Regions from separate parts of the Serratia sp. CoH_134_PS_4 genome, predicted to be linked through region 2. Evidence: predicted binding sites of a transcription regulator. Region 2 holds the regulator's gene; each other region holds the start of a gene.
The links. The regulator LexA, encoded in region 2, represses DNA repair genes until DNA is damaged. The targets are predictions, from matches to a motif close to TNCTGTATGTACATACAGNA.
Positions count from the first base shown of each region.

Region 1 (2,270 bases), on a different contig from region 2:
ACCATTTTGGGGTGTGCTATCGCTTGGGCAGCGGTCAGTTTCATTTGGCCAGACTGGAAATTCCGCCAATTACCGGCAATCGTCAGTAAAACAATGAACGCAAACTGCCGTTATCTGGACGCAATTTTGGTGCAGTACCATCAGGGTAAAGATAACGGCCTTCCATACCGGATCGCCCGCCGGGATGCGCACAACAGTGACGCAGAGTTGGCCTCGGTGATTTCGAATATGTCTGCCGATCCCAAAGCCAATAAAGAGGTTCAGGATGCAGCCTTCCGGCTGCTGTGTTTGAACCACACATTACTGAGCTATATCTCTGCGCTGGGTGCACACCGTGAACGACTGAATAATTCCGCAACGCTGGATCTGCTGAACGACGCAGTATGTTATGTCGACGGTGCGCTGCATCTGGAAGAACAAGACAATCTGCGCATTACCCAGGCTTTGGAAAGCCTGGCTGAACGTATCCAACACGCGGCACCAGAACCGGAAAGCAAAGATCAATTGGTATTGCAGCAAATTGGGCTGGTAATTGAACTGTTGCCAGAACTCACGATGCTTAATGCACAAATAGGCAAATCGGCATGATTATTCGGGGTCTTTTATGAGGCCCCTAACGTCTGGATGATGCCCATGACGAAGCAACGACACGGTTCGCTCAAACCAACAGGTCAACTCGCTACGCAATTCAGAAGGTAAAGCCGCATGGTGATAACCGGCAATAGCCCCACCCAAGGAAAGCAGCACCCGTAGACCCAGGTTATGTTGCTGCTGCAATAAGCGAAGATAACTACGTTTAGCACCGTTCAACCGCAAGTCATAGACATTACGAATACCCGCTCGCCAGAGTAAACGCTCCATATTGATATCGATGTTTGGCAAGGTTTTAAGCCGACTCTGGTTATCTGTTTTGACTTGGAGCTCTCTGCGAGCTTCGCGAATAGCCTGCCAGGCGAGCCCAACGAGTTCATCGCGATCCCGCCACAAAGCCTCATCCACCCAGTAATAACGCATGGTAATTGGCACCCCTCGCTTGGAGTAAACCATATTGACCATCCCGCGTGCACGAAAGGCGGGTTCCAAGGAATCCGTCGCCCGAAGGTACAGTTCTCCTTCAGCGATCAAGGCGAACATGACGCCGTCGGCCAGTAGCCCGTAACCACCGAATTGCGAGCGTGTAGTGATAACCCCTAATGCGTAAAAACAGGCTTTGGCCTGTGCGACCATTCCCGATGATGTCCCTTTCATAATGTTCTCCTGGTGTGAGTTACCGTCCTATCATTCCCCTCATCAATGAAATAAAGGTAACGTGAACAAGTAATTAGAAAAATACGCACTATCCGCAGCGATGCCAATCACTAAAGTTCATCGTCTAAAAAACAATCGCAATTATGAGACCTACTACGAATATTTGGGTTGATCTTATTCACAACAGGATGTACTGTATAAACATACAGTGACACTACGGGCGGGATACTTTATGCGTACTCAATCACTCTACAAACCCCATTTCAGCCACACCTCTTTTGCGGTGAACAATGCTGCAGAAAACACAGATGCCGGCAAAAAGAATGGCCTTATCAGTGAACTTGTTTACAACGAGCATCAGCCCGCTGTGGCACAATTGTTATTGCCCCTGTTGCAGCAACTAGGTCTGCAATCTCGCTGGCTGTTATGGCTGACTCCGCAACAAAAGCTGAGCAAATTATGGTTACAGCAGTCTGGGCTGCCGGTCGAAAAAGTGGTGCAGCTTAGCCAAATCAGTTCGCTAGATACGGTTGAAGCAATGGAAAAGGCGTTGCTGACAGGTAACTATAGTGTCGTACTTGGATGGCTACCCGACCTTACAGAAGAAGATCGTCTAAAATTAAGGCGTGCGGCAGAATTAGGTAACGCTTACGGGTTCATTATGCGTCCTCAACGTGACATAAACCCGGTTCACGGACACTGTTCTACCCTAAAAATTCACTCTTCTTTGTATCATTAAGTAAATTTAGGATTTTTCCCATCATTTTCATCACCCTCTAAGGGAACCTTTCAGGGATCAGGGACAAAGCGAGTGCGGCTGCGGTTCCGCACCAAAAAACGAGCGTAGATTTGCTCGTTTTTTGGTCGGTTAATGTTAGCAAATATGTACAATTCTGCGTTTTTTTTTAGAGCTTTATCACATCACACTTGTAACTTTCGCGCCACGTTGTAGACTTTACATCGCCAAGGTTGCTCTATAACGCCAGATAAACTGGCCGAGTAACAAACGAGGGCTCAAACCT
Region 1 covers NZ_JBXWKI010000012.1:166,691-168,960, reverse strand. The annotation lists gene yccS (YccS family putative transporter) at 1-588, shown strand, start outside; gene AC2FCQ_RS18720 (TfoX/Sxy family DNA transformation protein) at 589-1,248, opposite strand; gene sulA (SOS-induced cell division inhibitor SulA) at 1,481-1,987, shown strand.
Region 1: sulA (SOS-induced cell division inhibitor SulA) is a predicted target of LexA. The motif match lies at 1,440-1,459, and genes of this name have one in related genera.

Region 2 (2,270 bases):
CCAACCCAAGATCACCATATTTGCCAGCGCTGCCGGCGCGCTCAGCCAACGGATCTCAAGGAACAACCGTGCCTGCTTCAGCACCGCATCGTCACCGCCAACAATCTGCAGCGCCAGATCGATCAACGGATGGCGCAGCAACACGATAACGACGCCGGCCAATACTGCCAGCAACAGCGGCTGCATAAAGGCACGTGCCAATCCCTGTGGGTTTTGTGCGCCCAGCGCCTGTGCCGTCAATCCGGTGGTACTCATGCGCAAAAACAGCAACAACATAAACAGGAAGCTGGTCGCCATCGCCCCGACCGCCACGCCCCCCAAATAAACAGGGCTGTCGAGGTGACCTATCACTGCGGTATCGACCAACCCAAGCAGCGGCACGGTGATATTGGAAAAGATCATCGGTAGCGCGAGGCGCCACAAGGCTTTATCGGTATCGCTGGTGAAGGCGGAAAGCAGGCGCATAGTGGAATGTTCCCGTGTATACCCGTCATCTTTCAAGTTGCAGCGTTGTTATCTGCACTCGCTCACCCCAGTTACTTACCTGAGTAAGCGCCTGGGGATGAGCGAGTTGGCCGCCTAGCTGCAACTTGAAAGCTATAGGGTATATAGTGAATCAGATATGACATCGCCCCAGAACTGGGGCGACTTAAATCAGAGGACGATGTGTAGGCGTGAGGATTAAACCCAGTCGCCATTGCGGATCACACCGACCGCCAGGCCTTCAATGGTGAAATTCTGCTGGCGCAGATCAACCACAATCGGTTGGAACTCGCTGTTTTCCGGCAATAACTCAACAACATTTCCGTGTTTTTTCAGACGCTTAACTGTAACTTCGTCTTCAATACGCGCCACAACGACCTGGCCGTTACGCACGTCCTGAGTTTTATGTACCGCCAGCAGATCGCCGTCGAGAATACCGATATCACGCATCGACATACCGTTGACCCGCAGCAAGAAATCCGCACTTGGCTTGAACAAGGAAGGATCCACTTTGTAGTGCCCTTCGATATGCTGCTGCGCCAACAGTGGCTCACCGGCGGCAACACGACCGATCAACGGTAAACCTTCTTCATCTTCCATCAGCAAACGAATGCCGCGCGATGCACCAGAGACGATCTCGATGACGCCTTTACGCGCCAATGCTTTCAGGTGTTCTTCTGCAGCATTTGGCGAGCGGAACCCCAGACGCATGGCGATTTCGGCGCGCGTTGGCGGCATGCCAGTGGACGAAATATGATCGCGAATCAGATCATAGACCTCTTGCTGTCTGGTAGTTAGTGCTTTCATTCCGCCCCCTGTTTGTTTATACAGTCTTGCTGTGAGTATATACAGGTAAGTGCGGCTTGGGAACCGAAGAATGAATAAAAATCAGGGATTAGCGACCCACGTCGCAACAGGGCCACCCCATTCAGGCAAAGTGTTGCCAGAGCACCGAGCCCCAGACAAACAACGCCAAAATAATCGCCAGTGAAACTGCTGCCGACCCCATATCCTTGGACCGGCCCGAAAGCTCATGATGTTCAGTGCCAACCCGATCGACAATCGCTTCTATCGCGCTGTTGAGCATCTCGACGATCATCACCAGCAGCACCGATCCGATCAATAAAATGCGCGCTATCGCACCCACGTCCAGCCAAATCGCCAGTATGATAGCCAGCACGGTGGCGACCAGTTCTTGGCGGAACGCCGCTTCATGCTGCCAGGCAGCGGAAAAGCCTTTATAAGAGTAGCCGGCGGCTTTAATAATACGGGTCAGGCCGGTTGCTTGGTTTGCCATGTTTTTTAGTGCCTTTCACAGAGGTAAGTCATAATTAAAGAGTCTAGGCCAGGAAATGCTTCCGGCTCTCGGTTTTCCAACACCACAGATCTGCTACCCGGTTTCTGGTATGCTTGCGACGCATTGCTAACAAGAGGCTTCACGTTGTTATGTCAGGTTGGCGTAAAATTTATTATAAACTATTGAATTTACCACTTAAATTGTTGGTAAGAAGTAAGGTTATCCCTTCAGATCCGGTCACGGAGTTAGGGTTGGATCCCTCACGGCCGATTTTGTATGTTTTACCTTATAATTCCAAGGCGGATTTACTGACGCTGCGCACCCAGTGCCTGGCGCAGGATCTGCCCGATCCTCTCAATCCGCTGGAGATAGACGGCACCGTGCTGCCTAGCCACGTGTTTATTCACGACGGCCCGCGCGTGTTCCGCTACTACACACCGAAAGAAGAGTCAGTAAAACTGTTTCACGACTATCTGGATCTGCACCGCAG
Region 2 covers NZ_JBXWKI010000017.1:51,062-53,331, forward strand. The annotation lists gene dinF (MATE family efflux transporter DinF) at 1-465, opposite strand, end outside; gene lexA (transcriptional repressor LexA) at 682-1,290, opposite strand; gene AC2FCQ_RS21525 (diacylglycerol kinase) at 1,412-1,780, opposite strand; gene plsB (glycerol-3-phosphate 1-O-acyltransferase PlsB) at 1,930-2,270, shown strand, end outside.

Region 3 (2,270 bases), on a different contig from region 2:
CTCGGGGTTTTGCACCACGCGTTCCGGGTCGAAGAACTGCTGTACACCCAGACCATCACAGGTCGGACAGGCACCGGCTGGGTTGTTGAACGAGAACAGACGGGGTTCCAGTTCGCGCATGCTGTAACCGCAGATTGGGCAGGCAAAGTTGGCGGAGAACAGCAGCTCATCCGCTTTCTCGTCGTCCATATCGGCGACCACTGCGGTACCGCCGGACAGCTCCAGCGCCGTCTCGAACGACTCTGCCAAACGCTGAGACAGATCGTCACGCACTTTAAAGCGATCAACGACCACTTCGATGGTGTGTTTCTTCTGTAATTCCAGCTTAGGCGGATCGGACAGATCGCACACCTCACCGTCGATACGGGCACGGATGTAGCCCTGGCTCGCCAGGTTTTCCAACGTTTTGGTGTGCTCGCCCTTGCGGTCTTTCACGACCGGCGCCAGCAGCATCAGGCGTTTGCCTTCCGGCTGGTTGAGTACGTTGTCCACCATTTGGCTGACAGTTTGCGCCGCCAGCGGTACATGGTGTTCCGGACAGCGTGGTTCGCCGACGCGGGCAAACAACAGGCGCAGATAATCGTGGATCTCGGTGATGGTACCGACCGTGGATCGTGGGTTATGCGAGGTCGATTTCTGCTCGATGGAGATCGCCGGTGACAGACCTTCAATGTGGTCGACGTCCGGTTTTTCCATCAGCGAAAGGAACTGGCGTGCATAGGCGGAGAGCGATTCTACATAGCGACGCTGCCCTTCAGCATACAGAGTATCAAAGGCCAGCGAGGACTTGCCTGAACCGGACAAGCCGGTGACGACGATCAGCTTGTCACGCGGGATAATCAGGTTGATGTTTTTGAGATTATGGGTTCGAGCACCACGAACTTCGATATTATCCATTTACACTTCCCGTCTTGATGATACACCGCGCCTGTCTGGGTTATTTACAGGTTGTTTTGTGATCGAACGCGCAAAAAACCGGCACAGCCAGTACGAAACGCATAATTATGACACAAAAAAACCTGAATGAATATCCAGTACATGAATGCAAGCAAGTCGATCGAAAGGACAATTCTGGAATACAAGACGCAGTAATCAACACGGGTGTCGTTTCAGGCTGAGCGTGTTAAACTTACTCGTTTATACTGTGTAAAAATCAATCATCAGGAGAGTTCTCATGGCCAGCAGAGGCGTAAACAAAGTAATTCTGGTCGGGAATCTGGGCCAAGACCCGGAAGTCCGTTACATGCCGAATGGCGGTGCAGTGGCCAACATTACCCTGGCAACCTCCGAAAGCTGGCGTGACAAGGCAACTGGCGAGCAGAAAGAAAAGACCGAGTGGCACCGTGTTGTGTTGTTCGGCAAGCTGGCTGAAGTGGCGGGCGAATATCTGCGTAAAGGTTCCCAGGTGTACATCGAGGGCGCTCTGCAGACCCGTAAATGGACCGATCAGGCTGGCGTAGAAAAATACACCACCGAAGTTGTGGTTAACGTTGGTGGCACCATGCAGATGCTGGGCGGCCGTCAAGGCGGCGGTGCTCCAGCAGGCGGCGGCCAGGCTTCCGGTGGCCAGGGCGGTTGGGGCCAACCTCAGCAGCCACAGGGTGGCAACCAGTTCAGCGGTGGTCAGCAAGCTCGTCCAGCGCAGAACAATGCACCGGCTGCCAGCAGCAACGAACCACCAATGGACTTCGACGACGATATTCCTTTCTGATATCCGTTGCCTGAAGCCAATAAAAAAGCCCCGAAAGGGGCTTTTTGCTTTTCTGAGAAAGATTAAGCCGAGAAGCCGCCGTCAATGCTCAGGCTGGCGCCGGTGATATATCCCGCTTCAGGGCCGGCGAGGTAAGCGACGAAACTGGCGATCTCTTCATCTTTACCATAACGGCTGATCGCCATCATCGCTTTCAACTGCTCGGCGAAATCACCGTTGGCTGGGTTCATATCAGTATCTACAGGGCCGGGCTGAACGTTATTGACGGTGATACCGCGCGGGCCGAGATCGCGTGCCATACCTTTGGTCAGGCCGACCAGCGCAGATTTGCTCATGGCATAGACTGCGCCGCCGGCAAAAGGCATACGTTCAGCATTGGTGCTGCCAATATTGATGATGCGGCCGCCGTCATTCATATGGCGGGCGGCTTCCTGGCTGGCGACAAACACGCTGCGTACGTTAACTGCCAGAGTGCGATCAAGATCTTCCAGCGGCAGTTCTTCGGTGCTGCCCATCGCCAGCACGCCGGCGTTATTCACCAGAATATCCAGATTGCCGA
Region 3 covers NZ_JBXWKI010000005.1:282,848-285,117, reverse strand. The annotation lists gene uvrA (excinuclease ABC subunit UvrA) at 1-897, opposite strand, end outside; gene ssb1 (single-stranded DNA-binding protein SSB1) at 1,175-1,711, shown strand; gene AC2FCQ_RS11090 (3-oxoacyl-ACP reductase family protein) at 1,774-2,270, opposite strand, start outside.
Region 3: uvrA (excinuclease ABC subunit UvrA) is a predicted target of LexA. The motif match lies at 1,018-1,037, and genes of this name have one in related genera.